Regions from separate parts of the Psychrobacillus sp. Z3-81 genome, predicted to be linked through region 2. Evidence: riboswitches for the same ligand, from Rfam matches in the RefSeq annotation. Region 2 holds a riboswitch; each other region holds the start of a gene.
The links. Region 2 has a riboswitch for cobalamin ahead of AC1ECF_RS13100 (ribonucleoside-diphosphate reductase subunit alpha). Riboswitches for the same ligand answer to the same signal wherever they lie in the genome.

Region 1 (7,923 bases), on a different contig from region 2:
AGTAAATTATTATTAAGACCTGTATCCGTGATTACATGGTAATCATAGATGCAGGTTTTGTTTTTCAGCTAGGTTATTTTCGTATATTTTGATACCTTTAAGATATAAGTGAAAATCAACTTGCGATACCATTAAATGGATATAATTTCTTCGTCTACAAAGCGGATTAACTTATAGAATGTATAAAAAAAGTAGAAGGGTAGTAACCGAAGAATACATAGCTAGGATAAAAAGAGGCTTAGCACAAAATGAATAAATCAGGGATAGTGATAAGCCGAGATTAGTTAATAGGAGTGAGACTTTGAATTTAAAGATTTTAGCATCAAATCTATCTAAAGTTTATATGCAGAATAAAAAAAAGAATGGGATTAACTACTTCAACATTCTTTATTTTATATGATATCGGTTTAGGGTTTGGTCCGTATGTTTTAGGCTTACTGGTACCGACAATGGGCTACCGTTCAATCTTCTCTTGGATGGTCGTTGTTATAGTGAGGGTGTTGATCCAAAAAGGATTAATGCTCTTTTTTGTTGAATTCTTTATTGGAGAAACGGCAGGTTAGCGGAAGAAGGATATGAATATAACATATCGAATAATTAATAAATGTTTTTAAAGCGAGTCTCTCATTTAGTAATTATTAACAGCAGTAATATGTAAATTTTTTTTTGAAACAATATTATTATTATAATATAATGAATGTGAAGAGAAAAATTGCAAAAAAGAGGGAATAGATAATGTTTAAAAATACAAGTTTGTGGACAATTGCTACAGCTATTATGACAGTTTTAGTCTATATTGATGGCTTATTTATTACTGGGAATTTTATGTTTACAATTCCTTTAGCTGTTTTAGGAGCTATTATTGCGATTATTGCATCTATACTTGAAAAAAAATATATTTATATATTTGTTAATATAGTACTAGCGTTCATAGCATTTATATCGATTATTGTACTTTGGTAGTAGTGTAAAGAACGCTTTGTAGAGTGAAAATAAAAAAGTGCCTTTTTAGATAAAGACTTACATTTCTCGAATGCCTATATCTTTTAACGAAATAAGATAAAACTTGTGAAGGAATGTACTTGAACTATCTGGTGCGTTAGTTAAATAACAAGGACAGCCACTTCCTAACTGGAGGTGGCTGTTTTTACATATTAGATGAAATAAAGCATATACTCTACAGTCTTGATGGTAGCAGCAGGCGGCGACTCCGGTAGGATGAGTGGGACAGATAAGACATCGCAACGGCACGCGGTAGCGTTCGGTGATGGCTTATCGGGAGGGAAAACTAAGAGCGTCACGTCGTGTGACAACGTTTTCCTGACCAACATCCTGTTGGCCCTACGGAAAGCGTCCGCCTAGAGCGAACATCAACGGGAAGAGAAGAATATCCCTTTGTCAAATATACTTGATTAGAAGAGGTAAATCTTTATTAGCCCAAACATCATTTAACTCATCGATTTCCCTAAACTATCTCCCAATGCCAATCATAACTTGGCACAAACGCTTCGTATAAGCTATAATATGAAGGTTATATATATGATAAATAAATGCTCTAAAAGGATGAACTGTATGTCTCAACCAACCAAAAAAACAGTAAACGTACATCTCTTATCCTCTATCCAGCATCCTGACATTCCAAAGGAAACGATAGAGCTGCATACAACAGGAGAGCTTACCATCAAAGGTGGACAGCCTTATCTAGTGTACGAAGAGTTACAAAATGAAAAAAATGTCCGTACAACTGTCAAACTAAATGAGGAAGCTGCATTAATTCTACGAAGCGGTGGAGTAAAGATGCGACTGCCTTTCCAAATAGGAGAGCAACAAACAGGCAGCTATGACTCTGGATTCGGATCCATGATGATAATGACAAATACAAAACAACTTACCTTCTCAGAAGGACAATTCAAAGTAGAATATGAACTGATTGTCCAAGAGGAAGTAGTAGGAACATACTTAATCCAACTAACATATTCGGAGGCGGAATAATGAACGCGGTAGAACAAGTACAACAAGCAATGAAGGAATCTTTGCATAAAGCGATTGTAAAAGCAGAGCTAGTAGCAGAGGAACAAATTCCTGCAATCCATTTAGAAACACCTAAGGATAAAGCAAATGGAGACTATGCGACAAACATAGCGATGCAGCTGACAAAGCTCGCAAGAAAGAATCCACGTCAAATTGCAGAAGCAATCGTAGAAAACTTAGACATGACAGGAACAATGATGGAGAAAATCGACATCGCTGGTCCAGGATTCATGAATATCACCATTCGCAAGGACTATCTACAAGATGTAGTAAAGGCCGTATTAACAGAAAAAGAAAATTACGGTCGTACTAAAGCAGGTGCAAACGAGAAAGTTCAAGTGGAATTTGTATCAGCTAATCCAACTGGTGACCTTCACCTTGGTCACGCACGTGGAGCAGCTGTAGGAGATTCACTATGTAACGTATTAGACTTCGCTGGTTACGAAGTATCACGTGAATACTATATTAATGATGCGGGTAATCAAATCCACAACCTCGCTGTTTCTTTAGAAGTTCGTTACTTTGAAGCACTAGGCATGGAAAAAGAAATGCCTGAGGATGGATACCGCGGACAGGATATTATTGATATTGCTAACGACCTTGCAAAAGAGCATGGCGATAAGTTTATCCATATGTCTGATGAAGAACGTTATAAAGCATTCCGTGCACATGGTTTAAAGGTAGAGCTTGCGAAGCTTCAAAAGGACTTAGCAGATTTCCGTGTGAACTTCGATAACTGGTTCTCTGAAACTTCTCTTTACGAGGATGGAAAAATTCAGGTGGCGCTAGATAAATTAAAAGCGAATGGTCATATCTTCGAGGAAGAGGGAGCAACTTGGTTCCGCTCTACAACTTTTGGAGATGACAAGGACCGTGTGTTAATTAAAAGCGATGGCTCTTTCACTTATTTATTACCAGATATCGCATACCATGAGGACAAAATTGTTCGTGGCTTTGACCAGTTAATTAATATTTGGGGAGCAGACCACCATGGCTATATCCCACGTATGAAGGCGGCAATCGAAGCGCTTGGATACGAGCGTGAAAAACTAGAGGTTTCCATTATCCAAATGGTTCAGCTATATAAAGACGGCGAAAAAATGAAAATGAGTAAGCGTACAGGAAAAGCGGTAACAATGCGTGAGCTAGTAGAAGAGGTTGGATTAGATGCTGTTCGTTATTTCTTCGGCATGCGTTCCGGTGATTCCCATATGGATTTTGACTTGGACTTAGCAGTATCTCAATCCAATGAAAACCCTGTATACTATGCACAATATGCACATGCTCGTATTTGTTCTATCTTACGTGCTGCAGAAGAAAAAGGTATGGCAGCTTCAACAGCATCTCTTTCTTTATTACAAAGTGAAAAAGAAACAGACCTATTGAAGAAAATCGGGGACTTCCCGAAAGTGGTGGCTGATGCTGCGAAAATGCGTGCACCACACCGAGTGGCAACTTATATTCAAGAGCTTGCTGCAACATTCCACAGCTTCTATAACGCAGACAAAGTGTTAGACCCAGAAAATAAAGAGCTATCAGAAGCGCGTTTGGCTTTAGTAACGTCTGCACGTCAAACAATTGAAAATGCATTAAAATTACTTGGAGTTTCCGCTCCAGAGAAGATGTAACACCTTAAGAGGTTTTGGTTAAATACCAAAGCCTCTTTTTTATATCGACATTGAATCGAATTAGAGTATAATAAAGGCATATTCATATGTTGCATAAAGGTGCCCGAGTGTAAGCGCTTGGGTTAAAAGGGAAGCTGGTTAAAGTCCAGCGCGGTCCCGCCACTGTAAGTGAGAAATCACGAGCCAGGATACCTGCCTTTATGTATGTACACCCATTGCCTACGAGGATAGGTTTGGTGTAGATCGGCTCATGTTAGTCCAAGCGGATTTATACCTATATCTATCTCTCATCATCAGATGGGAGATTTTTTTATTGCACATAGGAGGAATGAAGAATGAAGAAGTTTTGGTTTGTATTGATCGCATCGCTGCTATTATTAGTGGGATGTGGATCGGAGGAAGAAACAAAGGTTGAAAAAGAGGAAGGTACACAAGTAGAGGTATCTGATACCAAGTTCCCACTGACACTAACGGATGCTGTCGGACAAGAGATAACCCTAGAGGAAGCTCCAGAGAAAATCATATCCATGATACCAAGCAACACGGAGATTCTTTTTGCGTTAGGCTTGAATGAAGAAATTGTTGGTGTAAATGAATATGAAAGCTACCCACCAGAGGCATTGGAAAAAGAAAAAGTCGGTGGAATGGAATATAATATCGAAAAAATTCTTTCTCTAACTCCGGATATTGTGTTTGCACACGAATCCATTGTAGGGATGGCTGAATCAGGACTTCAACAGCTACGTGATGCGGGAGTGAAGGTTTATGTAGTTCAAAATGCAGAGGACTTCAATGAAACCTATACAACCATTGAGCAAATTGGTAGAGCTACTGGAAAGTTCCCAGAAGCACAGAAAGTAATCGAAGAGATGAAAGCCAAGGTTCAAGATATAACAGACAAGGTCTCACAGGTTGAGACAAAGAAGACCGTTTTTGTGGAAACATCCGATGCACCTGAAATCTACACGCCGGGTAACAACACGTTTATGCAAGAAATTTTAAATATGGTGAATGCAGAAAATGTGGTAGAGGATCAAGAGGGCTGGTTCCAAATTGACCCTGAAGAAATTATTACAAGAAATCCAGATGTCATTTTGGTTGCATACAGCTATGTGGATGGAGTTCAAGAGAAAATTAAAGCAAGAGCAGGATTTGATACGATAACAGCAGTGAAAAATGATGCGATTGTCCAAATAAATGAAGATACAACTAGCCGACAAGGTCCTCGCTTGGCAGATGGTCTAGAAGAAGTTGCGAGAGCGATTTATCCGGAGGCTTTTAGTGAGTAAATTAAGGCTTGGCTACATCTTGTCAATTGCAGCTCTACTAATTGCAATTTGGCTTGGTGTATCAGTCGGTTCTGTCAAAGTTCCAATTAGTACCCTATGGGATACATCATCCGACGAGGTAGCAGCCAATATTGTATGGCAAATTAGAATGCCGAGGGTACTGCTGGCTGGCCTAGTGGGAGCATCCTTGGCAATCGCCGGAGCAGCATTCCAAAGCCTACTAAAAAATCCACTGGCCGATCCATACACACTTGGTGTATCATCTGGAGCCTCTGTGGGAGCTGTTGCTACATTATTTTTTGGACTTTCTGTTCCCTTTTTAGGTGGGTTCACTCTCCCGATTTTTAGTATCCTAGGAGCTCTTTGTACAATGCTGTTGGTAATGGGGTTTGCAAAGCTTGTCGATCGTTCCATGAAAATGGAGACAATCATATTGACCGGGATTATATTCAGCTCTTTCTTAGGATCCATTATTTCTTTAATGATTGCGTTAACCGGGGAAGAGCTTCGGCAAATTATCGGCTGGTTATTGGGAAGTGTGTCGATGAGAGGCTGGGAATATATAAAGCTAGCCTTGCCTTTTGTGATAGTAGGTTCCTTACTGCTTTGGTTCAATAGAAGAGAGTTAAATGCCATGCTATTTGGAGAAGAACGAGCATTACACCTAGGTGTGGATGTGAAAAAGAGGAAGCTGATGGTGTTAATTGGTGGTTCTATGCTAACTGGTGGAGCGGTTGCTGTTTCAGGCACGATTGGATTTGTGGGATTGGTTGTTCCACACATAACTCGGCAGCTGTTTGGCTCTGATAATAGACATGTGTTACCACTGAGCTTTTTGAATGGAGCTACGCTGTTAATCATTTGTGACCTAGTTTCACGTACTATCATTTCACCAGCAGAGCTACCAATTGGAGTAATCACAGCCTTTATCGGTGCTCCGGTCTTTGCTTTTATTTTCTTCCGACAACGAAAGAGAGGGAGCATCTGATATGCTGAAAATAAGTAATCTATCTGGTGGCTATGATCAGAAAATAGTCGTGCACAATGTTTCCTTTCAGGTGGAAAAAGGAGAAATGGTAGGCATTCTAGGTCCTAATGGCAGCGGGAAATCAACGCTTCTCAAGCTTATGAGTAGAATATTGCCTGCAAAGGAAGGAGAGGTAATCGTTGACAACAAATCCTTACTCTCTTATTCATCCAAGGAGCTTGCCAAAAAACTAGCGGTGCTTCCACAGCTGCACAACCAGTCTTTTTCACATAAAGTGAGGGAAACCGTTGCTTTGGGTCGCTATCCGCACCAAAGCAGCTGGTTTTCTACCTGGTCAGAAGAGGATGAGCAGGCGGTAAAGAAGGCAATGCGACTAACTGGCATTGAGGAATATGAGCACCAGCTCTTAGAATTAATGTCGGGTGGAGAGCAGCAAAGAGTATTTGTAGCCCAGGCCTTAGCTCAACAAGCCCCTATTTTATTATTAGACGAGCCTACAAACCATCTAGATATTGCACATCAAAAACAGCTGTTGGATACGATCAAAACACAAGCAATTGAAAATGAACTGACAGTTGTCAGCATCTTTCACGATATCAATCTTGCCTCCTTATATTGTGATCGACTGATTTTAATGGACCGAGGGGAAATAAAGGTAATTGGACACCCACAAGAGGTAATAAAGAAAGCGATTGTAGAGGATGTCTATAAAGCGAGAATTAGTACCACTCCTCATCCGGAAAAGCCTAAGCCTCAAATTACACTTTTACCTGATGTGAAAGAGGAATCAAAGCAACGTTTTATTTCGAAGGAGCATATTAAAATATTTCCAGAATATGTTTTATTTCAATCTGAAAAGAAGCTTAAAACGTGGTCCTCTGCTGTTGTGAATGCAGGAAGCGGTTGGTACAGCCATTTTCTAAATAGAAGAGTTAGCCCGCACTATGCATGTGACAATGTACAAGCAGAAATGGAACAATACCTCCAAACGCATGGCTTCCAGCCAACAGATACAGTAGCCATGATGACAGCGGTAAATATAGAGGATGCAGTTATCAAGGAATATGAAACAAACTTTGGCAGTATTATCGTAATGGTTACAGCTGGGGTAGGTAATGCCGTAGATGTAGCAAGAACGCATGAAATAGAAACCTTTCCTACAGTGGGGACGATTAATACCTGGGTAATTATTAACGGAGAAATGACCGAAGAAGCTTTTATCCAAGCCGTAATGACGGCAACCGAGGCAAAAACAAAGGCATTGGTTTCAGAGGGAATAAATGATAAGCGAACGAATACACCAGCTACTGGTACTCCTACGGATAGCATCTTAATCGCCTCCACTCAAGAAGGGGAAACTATCCCTTATGCTGGTCCAGTAACAGCACTTGGCAAAAAAATAGGCCAAGGCGTTTTTGAATGTACAGTGGAAGCAATCCAAATTTATAAGCAAACAAAAGGGTTGTAAGAGAAGGGAGCGGGACGAATGAAAATCTATACAAAGACAGGCGACAAAGGGCAAACAGGCTTAATAGGTGGCAGAACGGATAAGGATGATATACGAGTGGAGGCTTATGGCACCATTGATGAGGTAAGTTCATTTATTGGCAAAGCAATAACAGAGCTTGATCCAACCAAGTTTGCAGATATTTTAGAAGACCTGGAGACAATCCAGCACGAGCTATTTGATTGCGGTGGAGACTTGGCGAACGTCTCCAATCGCCGTGTGTATAAGATGACAGATGAAGCAATTGAAGCGATGGAACAAAGAATCGATGTGCTCGTAGAAGAAGGTCCGGTTTTAGAAAGATTTATATTGCCGGGTGGCACGCCTGCTGCAGCAACGCTTCATATAGCGCGTACCATAACGAGGAGAGCAGAAAGGCTAACGGTTACCTTAATGAAAACACAAGAGGATGTACCAAGCGTCGTTCAAAGATATTTGAACCGTTTATCAGATTACTTATTTGCTGCAGCTAGAGTGGCC
Region 2 (7,923 bases):
CAATCATTGTGTTTACAGATTCTTGGATTGGAGCACCTTGGTCTAACGATAAATCAATATTTAGACCTTCGATATTTTTTTGCTCTTCTTCAATTAACTCTTTCACTTCATTAACGACTGTTACCGTATTAGCATCCTGTGCTTTTACGATCTGAATAGCAATCGCATCCTCGCCATTCGTACGAGATACCGATTGTACCTTACCAACTAACTCAATTTTTGCAATATCCCCTAGCTTTACAAAAGGAGCTGGGTTTGTTGCAGATGGTGTAACAGGGATCAGCATTTCTTTCAGCTCATCGACCGTCATAAACTTCCCATCAACGGAAACCGCTTGTTCGCCTTCTTCAAACTCATATAGGCCTAAAGAAATTGCCATGTCGCTCGCTTGAATCATTTCTTTTACTGTAGCTTCCGTAAGCTCCAGCTCTGCCATTTTAGCTTCATCATAAGTCAGCTCAACCTCTTCAATATGCTGACCAGTTATCGCTGCAGATGCAACGCCATCTAATTTTTCTATTTTAGGAACTAAAACTTCCTCTACGGTTGAAGTTAAGTTCACAATATCTTCTTCTGAGCTACTTACACTTAGCGCCACAACCGGCATCATATTCATACTGATAGCCGTAATGACTGGCTCCTGTGCACCTTCTGGAAGCTCCACTGCATCCAATGCAGATTGCATCGCACGCTTCGCTTCATCCATATCCGTTCCATAATCATATTCCACTTGAACGTTGGCCATATTAGAATAAGAATTCGAATAAACAGCCTTAACTCCTTCAAGTGCCTCTAAAGATTTTTCAAAAGGAATCGATATATCTTCCATTACCTGCTCTGGTGTTGCACCAGGATATACACCCATTACCATCAAGTATGGAATCGAAATATCAGGAATCGTTTCCATCTTCATTCTTGTACCGGAATAAATACCAGAAATGGTTATAATAATTGTAAGTAACCATACGGCTAATTTATTTTTAAGCACAAAATTTACTATACCTTTCACCTTTACACCTACTTTCGTTGACTTAACAAACTCATTTATTTATACTAATGACTAATCGGTCAATTGTCAATATTATAACTAGGAGCGTTTTACAAATGGTGAAAAAACAACTAATTATGGATAAGGCGCTAGAATTATTTGCTGAACAAGGCTTTGAAGCTACGTCTGTACAGCAAATAACAGATAGATGTGGGATTTCGAAAGGGGCTTTTTATCTCTCCTTCAAATCAAAGGAAGAGCTGATTTTTGCATTAATAGACAGTTTTATGATGCAATTCGTCGCGGGCATTGACCAGTCAGTCAAAGAATGTTCACAAATTGAAGGAAAATTATATAATTTTTACCATCATATTCTTACCGCATTTTTAAAAAATACTACTCAGGCGAAGATTTTTCTACAAGAGCAATCATTAAGCCTAAACGAAGAGCTCTTTAAAAAGCTGAAATACTACGATAACCAAGTAAATGAAATTATCTATAAGCTTATTGAGGAGATATATCCTTCCTTACCAAAGGAGAGGAAATACGAATTAATCATCTATATAAAAAGCTTTACAAAGATTTTCCCGGAAATATGTCTTCAAGACCAAATACCAATTGATTTAAAGCAGTTAACTATTTCTATGGTAGAAAAAACAAACATAATAGCCCAGCATTCCAAGGAAACATTTGTTACAGACGAGATCATCCAAGCTATCTCCTTCGTCAATGAAAATGTCCATGAACAGATTCTCACTTTGTTAGACGAAAAAATAAAGGAACTAGACTCCCCGATTGAAAAAGAGTCATTAGAATTACTTAAAAGTAATCTGTTAAGTGAACGTCCTAGCTTAGCCCTTACAAAAGGGCTACTGGAAAATTTAAGGGATAACCCTCACTGTAAATGGCTAACCTATCTGATTAGAAACCACTACAGCATTTAAGAAAACGATGATTACTATACGTGCCAGCATTTGAAAAGGTTCCCAATTTAATAAAAAGTCGATTTCCCTTTGTTGGAAATCGACTTTTTGTTATAGAGACTATAGAAACCCGAAAGAGCAAAATAAAGTGAAACTTGATTGGTGGGGGTTTTCTTTCATCCCCCACCAATCATTAGTTGAACCAATCGGGCTTTTAGGGACAGTTGATCTCCCGCTTAGCTGTCTCATTTCTTTTGCCATCTTGAAGTGGGAGTCATACTGCCCCTTAATGCGGGATAAAAATTGACAAACGCAAGTAAGCTAGTGGCTTCCGCAAGTAATTCGGCACAAATCGCAAGTATTACCTTTTCATTTCCATAAAGTAAACTATAGCCAAGGGAATCTCTGCTATTAGCTAGTTGGTCGCCCTGAATACCACCATTAAAGCTCATCAAAACCATTATCAATTGCATTTACTTTTACATACTGTCGTGATTTTTGCTCAAAAAAGTCCGTCTTAGTGCCGTCGATATTATCTGCATAGGCGCGAATCCATTTCATCGGATTCTCTACATACTCTGGATAGATTTCTTCAAGTCCGAGTAGGCGCAGCATTTTGTTCGCACGGTATTTCACGTATCCGGCCATTTCTTCTAGATCAATACCACCTATCTTTCCTAGTACATAATGAGACCATTCTATTTCTAAATCGACAGATTCTCTAAACTGCTCATATACCCAGCTAATTAGTTCGTCTGTATGAATCTCTGGGTTTTCTCCCAGGGTCGCCCTGAATAGCTCGGTGATAAAACGACCATGCTCTAATTCATCTCTATTAATATAGCTGATCATCGTAGAGGTGCCGACCATTTTATTGTAACGAGCAAGGTTGTAGAAGAAGGCAAAGCCGGAATAGAAGAACAAGCCTTCTAGTAGAGTTGTATAAACCATTGTTTTGACCGTATTTTCAAGTGTAGGGTTTGCTACAAACTCATTGTAATATTTTTCTATATTTTTATTTCGTTTCAATAAAATCTCATCTGTCCTTCCAAATTCAAAGGAGCGATTCTGTTCATCTAAGGAAACAACAGATGATAGCACATAGGAATAGCTTTCGTTATGTACAGCTTCCTGCTGAGCGATGACTGCCAGAATGGATTGAACCGAAGAATCCGTTGCATACAAGGACAACAGCAATGCTGTTCTTGTTTGCGGACCGTCAAGCGTCGCAAGCAGACCAATTATTTTTAGATAGGCCTCCTGCTCCTCCTTCGTGAGATTTCTAAACTGCTTTACATCATTCGACATATTGATTTCATCAGCTTGCCAGTAGTTCCCTAATAATCTCTTATAAATCTTGTACCAATGTGGGTAAGCAATGTCATTCCAGTTCAATATCCCACTGGATTGTCCCCCAAATATCCCTGTAGATTTATTTGGATTTCTAGGCTCTAATGTTTTTGCTCTTTGCATCTATTATTACTCCTTCCAGCCATTCTTTTACGAGTGCTTCTTGGCTACCTCTAGGTGATTGCTCTATTTTTAAGCCTGGATACGCACAGCCCACATAATTTCTTATGAGATCGACCGCACGACAAAACAAGGCGTCACCACCAAACTGTGTATCTCCTGAACCAAACACATATAGGTTGGTGGGATTTTCCTTGATTCGTCGAATAAAAGGAACTATCTCATCCGGTACACTCCCCCGCCCCCAGGTAAATGTCCCGATGAATAGAAGGTCATAATCTACATAGTCAATTGTCGTTTCATCCTCTATGAATCGCATTTCTGTTTCATAGCCAAATGTCTCTAATCCGCCCCGTATCAGCTCCGCAATTTCCTCTGTATTTCCGCTATAACTAAGATAAGAAATTAGTGCCTTCATTAGCTTGAACACGACTCACATTCTATTAGTTCTACGGATGTAGATCGTACATAATAGGTTGTTTTTAGGCCACTGTTCCAAGCATCTAAATGTAATGCCAGTAAATCCTTCGCTTTGATGGTGTTTTGCACGTATAAATTCAAGGACACCCCTTGGTCGATGTGTCGCAGTCTCGCCGCGTTTTGCTTAATTGTCCAATGCTGGTCAATAAAATAAGCCGATTTGTAGAACCAGGTAGTCTCATTATTTAAATCCGGAACAGTTACCGGAATTTTATAGTCCTTCTTTTCCTCCGAATAAAATTTTTGAAAGATAGGATCAATGCTCGCAGTACTGCCAGCTAGTATAGAAGTAGACGAGTTTGGAGCAACAGCCATGAGATAGCCATTACGCATTCCGCATGTTGCCACCTGCTTCTTTAACTCCATCCATTTATCATCCTCATAGCCACGCTGGTCGAAATAGGCACCAGTTTGCCAATCAGACCCCGGGAATAAAGGATAGGCCCCTTTTTCCTCTGCTAGCTCCATGGAAGCCTTAATGGTTAGATACGCTATTTTTTCATATAACTTATCTGCAAATTCTACCGCCTCATCCGATTCCCAGCGAATACTATTAATCGCAAGTAGATGGTGCCAACCAAACGTCCCTAAGCCAATCCCTCTGTACCTAGCATTTGTACGCTCCGCCTGTGGAACTGGGATCATGTTTAAATCGATCACATTATCAAGCATTCGCACCTGTATAGGAATTAGCCGCTCTAACACGTGATCCGGCACTGCACGACCTAAATTGATAGAGGAGAGGTTACAGACAACGAAATCTCCCGCCTGTCTCCGAGTAACAATGGTGTCTCCGTCTAGCTGTATGGATTCAGAAATGGTCGGGCTTTGATTTTGGAAGATTTCTGTACATAGATTACTGCTATAAATCATCCCCTCATGCTTATTCGGGTTTCGACGATTCACCTCATCTCGGTAAAACATAAAAGGTACGCCTGTCTCTAATTGAGAGCGCATAACTCGTTTCATCAGCTCAATTGCAGGTACGGTCTCTTTTGATAGCTCCGGATGATTTACACATTCTGTATATTTTTCACGAAAAGAGCCGCTCCCTCTCTTTTCATCATAAAAATCCTCTAACGAATATCCCATTACTGTACGAACCTCATGTGGGTCAAATAAATGCCAATCCTCTCTCGCATCTACTTTTTCCATAAACAAATCAGGTAGACAAATACCTGTGAAAATATCATGTGCTCTTAAGCGATCATCTCCGTTATTTAGCCGTAAATCTAAAAACGTAAAGATGTCCTTATGCCAAACATCCAGGTATACTGCTACCGCTCCTTGTCGCTGCCCTAGCTGGTCCACACTGACTGCTGTATTGTTTAATTGTTTAATCCAAGGTAATACTCCGCTTGATGCTCCTATAAATCCTCGTATAGAAGAGCCACGGCTACGAATTTTCCCCATATAGACGCCTATTCCACCACCGTATTTGGATAGAGTAGCGACGTCCGTATTACTGTCATAAATCCCTTGAAGGCTATCATCCACTGTATCGATAAAGCAGCTCGATAGCTGACCATGGGGCTTTCCTGCATTCGAAAGAGTAGGTGTAGCTACAGTCATATAGAGATTACTCATTGCCCAATATGCTTCTTTAATCTTTTCTAGCCGCTTTTCTGTTTCTTCTTTCATTAAAGTCATTGCGATCACCAGCCAGCGCTCTTGCGGCAACTCTACAATCGCTTTATTAAAATCCTTTGCTACATATCTATCGAGCAAGGTTTTGAGGCCAATATAAGTAAACAAATTATCTCTTTCCGGAACAATTACTTCCGCCAGTTCTTGTAGTTCTTCGTCGGAGTAGGATTCCATTATGTTTCTGTCATAAATCCCTTGATTACTTAATTTTCTAACATTTTCCAGGAAACCAAGATATACTTTTTCAACATTTGTTCTACGGTTATCAGCTACTTGCTCATAAATATCCCAAAGATAAATTCGAGCTGCGACAAATGTCCAGTAAGGGCTTTGCTCGTCTAGTAGGCTGAGTGCATGAAGAGACATATCACGAGCCCAGCTATGGTCGTCATCATGTCTTGCTAGCCACTTTTGCTGATAGGTCAGGAGTGGGGTAAGCTTCTCTTTTCCAAATTCTTTGGATAATTTGTCTAACTGCACTGCTTTTTCTGTTTTTATTGACGTTGTCATATGAACTCCTCCTTTATTTGAGCAACAAAAAAAGCACTAACCATAGCCTCTTCGGCCGAGTCAGTGCTTACGTTTAAAAGTAGGAAACAAAAAGACATATTTATAAAAGTCCTCGCTCCCACCTCTCAACCCCCGAAGAAAGTGTTGCTTTTTCGACGACTAGGCAGGTCTACTGGCTCGTGCTTCTTCCTCCTGTTGACCTTCCCACGAATAAATCGCAGTGGCATTTTCAACAGTCGTCCACACTTACAGTTGCGGGGACAGCTTCGGCTTTTCACCGAATTCCCTATTAAACCGTAATGGTACCTAATCATCTATCAGTACAATATATTGTGTTTTATTTACTTAATAACCCTAACATATAGTGTTTAAACTTGTACATAGGAAGAAAGTCTTTCCTTATAGAATATTTATGTTTACAATATAATGGAAAGTGATATTGGAAAATTTAGAGAGAGGAAGAATAAAATGACTCAACCATTAGAAGAGCAAGAGCATTACGAGGAAGGACCGAAAGGAATTAGAGGTTGGCTGCTATTACCTATCATATATTTGTTTTTGACTGTAATATTTTCAGTCGGATATTTTATCATATCTTTCTTATTAATCAACTCTGGTGAATGGACAGAAGTGGTCACCTCCCCAGAAGTGCACCCTCATTTTGAGAAAGCTATTTATTTCGAAATGGCTTGTAACGCTCTCTTATTGTTTATTTCAATATATTTAATCATAATTTTCTTTAAAAAGAAAAAATTTTTCCCGAAAGCAATTATTTCCTATCTCATTCTTAGTATGATATTGGATATCGTTGATGCAATACTCATTAACAATGTAAGTACGGACAATGAGTCAGCTTCTATCAGTGTTTCCTCCTTTGTTTTGTCCATTATTTGGATTGCCTATTTCATGGTATCCAAGCGTGTCCATAATACATTTGTAAATGAATAAGAAAGCACAAGCACCTCTCTTTGCTCTGACAAGCATTTGGGGAATTACGTGGAAGCACTTGGCATCAAAATAAAAAGGCTTTGGATAATTTCCAAAGCCTCTTTCGTTTTTACTTACAAAATAATAATCGCCAAGATAATCGCTAAAACAATACGATAGATTGCAAATGGTGTAAGCTTAATCTTATCAATCAGCTTCAAGAAGAAGCGTATTGATATTAAAGCGAAGATAAATGCACTTACAAATCCTACGATATAAAACGAGAGATGATTTAAATCCATGTACTCCCAGTTTTTCACCAGTGATAGGAAGCTAGCACCTGCCATAATAGGCACTGCCATGATAAACGTGAAGTCTGCCGCAGTCTTATGATTCATCCCCAATAGAACCCCACCCGAAATAGTAGAGCCTGATCTTGAAAAACCTGGCCACAAAGATAGACATTGTATCAACCCAACGAGGATTGCCTGCTTATAAGTAATTTTATCCAATGAATTTGTTTTCGGATTCTTTGGACCGAACTTATCTGCAGCTATCATTAGGATGGCACCTAGCACTAAACCAATTAGTACTGTCTCTGTTGTAAACAAATGCTCATCTATGTAGTCCTCGAACAACACACCAAGCACTCCAGCTGGAATAAGCCCAACAATTACATGCGTTAGCTTTAACTGACTTCCTGGCGCTACATCCTTTATTTTATATAAGCCTACTAAGCTTAATAATCGTTTCCAGAAAACGACTACTACCGCTAGGATGGATCCTAGCTGAATAACTATTTTAAATGTATTCGCTGAATATTCACCTAAAAACTCCTTTGTTTGAAGCCACATGTCGTCCACAATAATCATATGCCCTGTAGAAGAAACCGGTGCGAATTCCGTCATTCCCTCCACAAAGCCAAGGATTAACGCTTTTAATAATTCTAGAATCTCCATAATATCTCCTTAGTTACGT
Region 3 (7,923 bases), on a different contig from region 2:
CCTAATCGACGAATAACTTCTGGATGATTCGTAATTTCTTGAGGTCTTAAAACTAGCTTATCACGGTAGAGATCGAAATTTCCATATATCTTATCCATCATTTCCTCAGATAATGTGATGGAGCAGCCTGATGCAAAATTAACTTTTCCTGCATCAATTAATTCAAACACAGAGTCTTGAAGAACCTCTGAATATACCTCTAAGTTTTCAAATTCCGAATCAATCATGCCATGTAAAACGGCATTAGCAACAGAACCAATACCCGCTTGTAATGGAGCCAATTCATTTGTTAATCTTCCAGCCTTCACTTCTTCACGAAGAAATGTGATCAAGTGCTGTGCCATTTGTTCCGTCTCTTCATCGGGAGGAACAATTGGAGATGGAGAGTCTACATTTTTTGTAAACACGATCCCTTTTATCTTAGAAGAATCTACAGGAATACCAGCAGTCCCAATTCTTTGATTGGAAGCAATCAAAGGAATTGGATCTCTTTCCCCTTGTGCTTTTGGCTCATACACATCATGCACGCCTTCTAACGCTTCCGTCGCCGCTAAATTTAACTCTATAATGATATGCTTTGCTTGAGAAACAAAGGTAGCCGAGTTTCCAACAGAGGTAGTAGGGATAATAAGCCCATCTTCTGTAATTGAAACCGCTTCCACAATAGCAAAGTCGATAGTAGGGAGTACGCCTCCACGAATCAATTCGGCTGTATGTGATAAATGCTGATCAACAAATAAGTGATCTCCATTGTTAATATGCTTTCTCATAGTAGCATCTGCTTGGAAAGGTAATCTCTTATTAATAATCCCTGCATCAGCCATTAATTTATCGATATCAGAGCCTAAGGAAGCCCCTGTAAATACGTTTACTTTAAACGTTTCTTTTTTCGCACGTTCAACAAGTGCTTGTGGAACCGCTTTCGCATCACCAGCACGAGTAAAACCACTTAACCCTAATGTCATACCATCTTGAATCCAAGATGCTGCTTCTTCGGCACTGACAACTAAGCTATGTAAACTCGTGTCTTTAATTCGATCAAGATTATTCAGCATCAGTTTACCCCCATCAACAAGTAAGTTTTTAATAAATTTTAACTCTTTTTGTCACAAAATCGCTAAAAATAGACAGAGAGCCGATTAATATTACTGAAGCAGAATAATTGATGGGTGAAACAGAATTTTTTAAAAATAATTATTTTTTAGAAAGGAATAAAATAGAAAAAAAGGGTTGAATAAAAGAGGTTTTTCCCCTTATTCAACCTTTTAGAATCCCAACAACTTTCTAAAATAACGAGAGTAGGATTGACTCACAGAAATCTTTTCTCCATTTTTCATTGCTAATACAAAGGTAGAGTGCGTATCCGGATAGATCTCTTGAATATGATGGACATTTACAATATAGGAACGATGACAGCGTATAAAGGTATCTCTCGGAAGTTTATATTCAAAATCTTGTAAGGAGCTATTATGGCTGCCGGTTAAATCCTTTGTCACAATAGTTGTCTTACGCTCCTTCGCCTCCAAGTACATGACGTCCTGAAACGGAATTGGGACCCAGCCATCCTGCGTTCTTACCGTAATAACTGATTTTCCCTCGGTAAACGCTGGATATATCGCCAACACACTCCCCCCTATCTCCCCATCCTGTTGAAATGGGACTGCCATTCCATGGTATGGAACTCCAAAAACTCCTCGATCAATAAACTCAGAGACTTTCTGCTTTCCATGCACAGCCTTATGTGCCAGGGTTCCTTCCTTAATTGGGTCTCCAGGGGTTATCTTTAAATCGATACGTTTACTCGGTCGATAATAAATATATTGTTCCTGATCAGTAACAGCTATAGATATTTCATCGGAAAATAATTGACCAATTACTTCTAATAGTGATCCTACAGATATATCTTTCATCGTTTTGCTCCTTTATTCACATAGTAATATTTCACGTATAAACTGTTGCTTTTGCGTTTCACAGCGATCTATTATTTGTAGACCAACCGATTCAAGTCGCTCATCCATAGACTCTATTGTCACTACAACTACCCTGTCAGCGATTCTCCTTGCATGCTCTAATAAGAATAATTGCTCTTCCCAAGATGAATGAGTCCATAAATTATACGGTAGATCAATGATGGCAACATGGTAGTGTTCTTCTATTTCTGCAATAGAACGTTTTGTTACCTCTCCCGTTAGATTAAAATGAGCTAAATTCTCTCTCGCACCTATACAAACAAGTGGATTAATATCGCTTCCTACTATATCAATTCCCATGGAAAGAGCTTCTATTAGAACAGTTCCTATTCCACAACAAGGATCGATTGCTTTTATTCCAGCTGGATGTGGTACTGCAATATTTGCAACTGCTCGTGCCACTTTCGTGCTTAAAGCTGTTGAATAACCCCTAGGTCTCTCCATATGAGCTAGCCAAATCGCCTCGTTCTTCTTGTATTCTCCAAAATACCACCGGCTCTGGTAAGGAACTACAGCAAATACCTGTTGTGGTTGATGAAGATCAAATTTACCTTGAAGCTCACTGCCTATTGCACGCACAATGGCTAATCTGTCGGCATTCCGAATAATCGCATCTCCCTGCAAATCATTAATTTTCAGGAAAATCACTTTATTCGTTTTCTCCTCACTGCCATACCTGGATGCTCCTTGAATAATTTCTTCTATTGTATCAGCCTCTATCAGTACATCTAGCCGCCCCTTCATAAACGGACTTCTAGAAGGATCAATGGCAATACTGCTCTTTAGTATTTTTTGTTCTGTATCAAATCCAAAAAAAGAGCGCATCTCTAGTTGACATAGAGCGCGTTCCCCATCTTTATATCCATATGTATATATATAACTAGACTCTCGAATATTTGTATCCAATATATTCCCTCCATTAATACTCTTATTATAGCACGCTTAACCTTTGGACGCCTGACTTACTAATCTCATAGTTATTCTCCCAGAAAAGAAATATAATGGATATGTATTCAGAATTTTTATCCAATTTAAGGGGTTGGGAAAATGAATGGGGAAACAATTGTAGTAGGTGCTGGTCTTGCTGGATTAGTAGCTACTGCTGAATTGGTTAGAGAAGGTAAGCATGTATTATTGGTAGATCAAGAACCTGAAAGCTCCCTTGGTGGGCAAGCCTGGTGGTCTTTCGGAGGACTGTTTCTAGTAGATTCACCTGAACAAAGAAGAGTTGGTATAAAGGATTCTTATGACCTTGCTTGGCAGGACTGGTTAGGGACTGCTGGCTTTGACGAAGACAATGAAGAAGAATATTGGGCAAAGAAATGGGCCGAAGCTTATGTAAGATTTGCTGCTGGAGAAAAGAGAGAATGGCTACATGGCCTAGGAATTCGCTTCTTCCCTGTAGTGGGATGGGCAGAGCGAGGAGGGTATTTAGCGGAGGGGCATGGAAACTCAGTCCCTAGATTCCATATTGTTTGGGGAACAGGACCCGGGGTTGTCCAGCCTTTTGAGGCAATCGTAAGAAAGGGAATGGAAACCGGACTTGTAACCTATAAATCAAGGCACCGTGTAGATGAATTAATTGTAGATAAGGGGAGAGTAATAGGGATTAAAGGCTCAGTCCTTGAACCCTCTGATGCGAAAAGAGGAGAAGCCAGCTCTCGAAAGGTAATAGACTCTTTTCAATTCAATGCTCGAGCAGTCGTCCTAACTACTGGTGGAATCGGTGCTAACTTAGAGCTCGTTCGTCAAAACTGGCCGTCCTGGTTAGGTACCCCTCCTAAAAATATGATTGCTGGCGTACCTGCATATGTCGATGGCAGAATGTTTGAGATAAGCGAAAGGGCCGGGGCACGCTGGGTGAATAAAGATCGAATGTGGCATTACACGGAAGGGATTAAAAACTGGAATCCTATTTGGGAAAATCACGGCATTCGAATTCTCCCCGGTCCCTCTTCTATTTGGTTAGATGCAGAAGGGAACAGATTCCCTGCCCCCAACTTTCCTGGCTTTGACACATTGGGTACCTTAAAAGCAATTCAAGATACCGGCTATGATTATTCGTGGTTCATTCTTACAGCAAAGATTATCGAAAAAGAATTTGCTTTATCTGGTTCAGAGCAAAACCCTGATTTGACAGAAAAAAGCGTGAAGGAAGTGTTAAAGCGTATTCTTCCAGGTCCAACAGCTCCTGTTAAAGCATTTATGGAGAAGGGCGAGGATTTTATAGTAGCAGATAATCTAAAGGACCTTGTGGCAGGAATGAACTCACTTGTCGGAAACACTCTACTAACATATGAGGATGTCCATAGACAGATTGTAGCAAGAGATCGAGAAATGGATAACAAGTTTACGAAAGACCTTCAAATAACCGCCTTAAGAGGAGCACGTAATTATATTGGTGATAAGCTTATTCGAGTGGCAGCACCCCACAAAATATTAGACCCGAAACAAGGACCGTTGATTGCTGTTCGTTTGAACATCCTGACTCGTAAAACATTAGGCGGCCTACAGACGGATTTAGGGGGTCATGTGTTAAATAAAGACGGAAAGCAAATTCCCGGATTATATGCTGCAGGTGAGCTAACAGGTTTTGGTGGCGGAGGAATGCATGGCTACCGAGCACTAGAGGGCACCTTTTTAGGAGGCTGCCTATTCTCAGGGAGAGAAGCAGCTCGGTCCATACTTCACGATTTAAAATAACAAAGTAACGAACGTATGATATAGTAAGAATGTAATTTCATATTGTGTAGAATTAGGTGCTCTTCGAGAGAAGAACTTAAAAGGGAAGTTCGGTGAGAATCCGACGCTGTCCCGCAACTGTAAATGGGAGCAAGCTTTTAACCACTGTTACTTGTAATGGGAAGGGAAAGTAAAGCAATGACCATAAGCCAGGAGACCTGCCTAATTTTAGTACACACCAAAAACCTACGCGGATAGGGGGTGTTCAGTGATCGTCAAGCTATTGCTTGAAGGATTCATGGTACGACAAACCGTATACTCACAGATGGATTTGGAAGAAGTCTATTCTTTCCTATCCAAATGGTTTTATATGTTGCCGTATTCTTATTCACGAACATCTTCCTCTTTAAAGGGGAAGATTTTTTTTATCCCGCATTAAGGGACAGTAAGACTCCCACTTCAAGATGGCGAAAGAAATGAGACAGCTAAGTGGGAGTCTTACTGTCCCTAAAAGCCCGATTGGTTCAACTAATGAATGGCGGGGGATGAAAGAAACCCCCACCAATCAAAGTTTCACTTTATTGGAAAGGAGAAAGTAGGATGTCAAAAGAGGAATACAAAGAGCAGTTCAAGCAGGTGCTACTCTATAACACTGTCACGAATGCTTCGATTACTTTAGAGAAGATACTTAGTTCCTTAGCACAGGATATTCAAAACTCTGAGGAGCTAACAAAGGAAGCAAATCTTATTCAATTACAGAATGCCTATCAGGAGGTTCTTTATGAGCTAATTGGAGAATCAAAAACAGAAGATGCTGAGATGAAGATTTAGTAAATAGAAAGCACCCACTATCTTGTGATGTGAGTGCTTTCTTCGTTTAACTTGGTAGTTACTACACCTTCTTCAGCTTTTATTTGCTAGATATTCGTAAGCAGCTGCTCCTATCTCAGTTAAAATGGCTTTAGATACAAGATCATCCTCTTCCTTCGATAAGACCGTTATCGCCAGCTGGTTATCTCCTACATATAAAACTCCTACATCATGTCTTGTTCCAGGAACCCATCCTGTTTTATGCGCCATTTTCCAAGCTGGGCGGCCATTATTATAATTGGAGTACGGTGATGGAAACATTTGCGGTAGACAGTCTTGGATTTGCTGTTTCTTCATAATACGTAGCATTTCCTCACTGGCTTTCTCGCTCACTAGCTCTTTCCTAGCTATTTTCTTTAGCAGTATCGCAATATCAGCGGCAGTTATCATGTTATATCCTTTTGGATTTGGGTTGTTCATCATGAGCTTGTTATAGAACGTGCTAAGCTCCATTCCAGCTTCCTTCATAAAAGAGACAACCGCTTCCTTTCCTATTAGGTCAATCAACATATTAGTAGCAGAATTGTCACTTTGGATAATCATCAGCGTGACCAAATCTCGTATTGGCAAGGAAGTACCTGGTGTTAGGTGTTGAAGAACTCCCGAGCCTCCTACTAAATCCTCCTTACGCAAAACGAAAGGGTCATCTAATGAAAAACTCCCTTTCTCTTCTTTCGTAAAAACGGAAGCCATAATTGGTACCTTGATTACACTTGCTGCATAAAAAAGCTCCTCGCTATTTAGCTCCCATTTTTCTCCGGTGACTAGATTTTCTAGAATAATTCCCCATGTTCCTCTTGAAGGCTTAATAATGTCCTTTACTCTATCTACTAATACTTCCACAGCTCCACTCCCTTTTTCTATTTTTATTTCTAACTTTATTATAATCAAAATATTTTGTATATTGTGTTGCAGGGATTAAAAATTTGGCAGTATGCTTTATTAGTCAGCTAGAAAGTACGTCTACTTTTTTTATCCATTTCATCCCTCTTCCTTCTCTTCCAATCTTAAAGTCAGGCTACATCTAGTTCTTTTCCAAATTGCGATGTTTTGTTCACCTTTTTTCATCCACCTACATAGATTATTTTGACAAGTCGAACAATTAGTGTTAACCTTATGAACAAAAGTTTCCTTTAGGAAATAATATAGTTATAACGAAATAAAAATTTTTTTGTTTTAAAAGTTTCCTCCGGGAAATAAATTAATATAAAAGAAAAGGAGTGTTGTTTGTGAAAAAACTTTGGTTATTGTTTGTTGCGGTATTTTTTGTTGTAGGTTGTAACGGTAATGAAAATGTAGGGGAAGCTGATTCAGATAAGCCTCTTATTGTAGCCACTACAGGTCAAGTCGCAGATGCTGTTAAAAACATTGGTGGAGAACATGTCGAGGTTAAGTCACTTATGGGACCTGGGGTAGACCCTCATCTTTACAAAGCAACACAAGGAGACATTCAGCTATTAGAGGATGCAGATATGATTTTTTATAATGGTCTAGAGTTAGAGGGCAAAATGAGTGAAATCTTTGAGAAGATGAAAAAAGATAAGGTAGTAGTGGCAATCGGTGAAGCATTGCCCGAAGACCAGTTATTGGAAGACCCAAACTATCCAGGTCAGTTCGATCCACATATTTGGTTCGATATCCAGTTATGGAAGCTTGCTACTGAAGAAATCACCAAAACATTGGTAAATGAAATAAAAACCAATGAAGAGGACTTTCAAAACAATGAGGCTGCCTACTTTAAAGAGCTAGATAGCTTAAAAGACTGGACACAAGAACGAATGAGCGAAATCCAAGAGAGCCAGCGCGTCTTAGTAACTGCACATGATGCTTTCAATTACTTTGGAAACAGCAATGGCCTTGAGGTACGTGGTCTACAAGGTCTTAGCACGGAATCCGAATATGGTATTAAAGATATTCAGAATGTAGTAGATTTCTTGGTGGACCAAAATATTAAGGCTGTTTTTATAGAATCAAGTGTATCCGATAAAGCAATGAACTCAGTGATTGAAGGTGCAAAAGAAAAAGGACACTCCATAAAAATTGGCGGAGAACTTTATTCAGATGCTATGGGACCTGAAGGAACAGAGGAAGGCACTTATATCGGAATGTATAAGCATAACGTAAATACCATTGTAGATTCACTAAAATAGGAGTGAAGATTATCATGAATGCATTACAAGTAAAGCATTTGTCCGTTGCTTACGAGGAAAAGGTAGTACTCAAGGATATAAGCGTGGAAGTTCCTGCTGGAAAAATAACCGGAATTATTGGCCCCAATGGAGCAGGTAAGTCTACGATGTTAAAAGCTATTTTAAACCAGCTCCCTAATAAAACCGGTGAGGTGAGCATACTTGGAAAGCCACTTCGCCCTAAAGATTGCAAAGTCGGTTATGTCCCCCAA

Region 1: it holds a riboswitch for cobalamin, as region 2 does, so the genes downstream of both, AC1ECF_RS11940 (ABC transporter substrate-binding protein) here and AC1ECF_RS13100 (ribonucleoside-diphosphate reductase subunit alpha) in region 2, are expected to answer to the same signal.
Region 3: it holds a riboswitch for cobalamin, as region 2 does, so the genes downstream of both, AC1ECF_RS09575 (hypothetical protein) here and AC1ECF_RS13100 (ribonucleoside-diphosphate reductase subunit alpha) in region 2, are expected to answer to the same signal.

Annotation. Positions count from the first base shown of each region.
Region 1 is NZ_JBWQPU010000010.1:17,991-25,913, reverse strand. Features, by position in the region: gene AC1ECF_RS11960 (hypothetical protein) at 363-563, shown strand; gene AC1ECF_RS11955 (hypothetical protein) at 736-963, shown strand; gene AC1ECF_RS11950 (YwiB family protein) at 1,573-1,992, shown strand; gene argS (arginine--tRNA ligase) at 1,992-3,659, shown strand; cobalamin riboswitch at 3,740-3,873, shown strand; gene AC1ECF_RS11940 (ABC transporter substrate-binding protein) at 3,995-4,948, shown strand; gene AC1ECF_RS11935 (FecCD family ABC transporter permease) at 4,965-5,936, shown strand; gene AC1ECF_RS11930 (adenosylcobinamide amidohydrolase) at 5,938-7,404, shown strand; gene AC1ECF_RS11925 (cob(I)yrinic acid a,c-diamide adenosyltransferase) at 7,423-7,923, shown strand, end outside.
Region 2 is NZ_JBWQPU010000012.1:8,899-16,821, reverse strand. Features, by position in the region: gene AC1ECF_RS13120 (efflux RND transporter permease subunit) at 1-1,009, opposite strand, end outside; gene AC1ECF_RS13115 (TetR/AcrR family transcriptional regulator) at 1,105-1,932, shown strand; gene AC1ECF_RS13110 (ribonucleotide-diphosphate reductase subunit beta) at 2,353-3,384, opposite strand; gene AC1ECF_RS13105 (flavodoxin) at 3,356-3,811, opposite strand; gene AC1ECF_RS13100 (ribonucleoside-diphosphate reductase subunit alpha) at 3,799-6,018, opposite strand; cobalamin riboswitch at 6,164-6,343, opposite strand; gene AC1ECF_RS13095 (DUF2569 domain-containing protein) at 6,487-6,966, shown strand; gene AC1ECF_RS13090 (undecaprenyl-diphosphate phosphatase) at 7,080-7,904, opposite strand; gene AC1ECF_RS13085 (DedA family protein) at 7,914-7,923, opposite strand, start outside.
Region 3 is NZ_JBWQPU010000007.1:105,623-113,545, forward strand. Features, by position in the region: gene AC1ECF_RS09555 (acetyl-CoA hydrolase/transferase family protein) at 1-1,055, opposite strand, end outside; gene AC1ECF_RS09560 (LytTR family DNA-binding domain-containing protein) at 1,266-1,910, opposite strand; gene AC1ECF_RS09565 (TRM11 family SAM-dependent methyltransferase) at 1,923-2,876, opposite strand; gene AC1ECF_RS09570 (FAD-binding dehydrogenase) at 3,018-4,673, shown strand; cobalamin riboswitch at 4,711-4,892, shown strand; gene AC1ECF_RS09575 (hypothetical protein) at 5,253-5,483, shown strand; gene AC1ECF_RS09580 (serine hydrolase) at 5,556-6,365, opposite strand; gene AC1ECF_RS09585 (metal ABC transporter solute-binding protein, Zn/Mn family) at 6,752-7,672, shown strand; gene AC1ECF_RS09590 (metal ABC transporter ATP-binding protein) at 7,687-7,923, shown strand, end outside.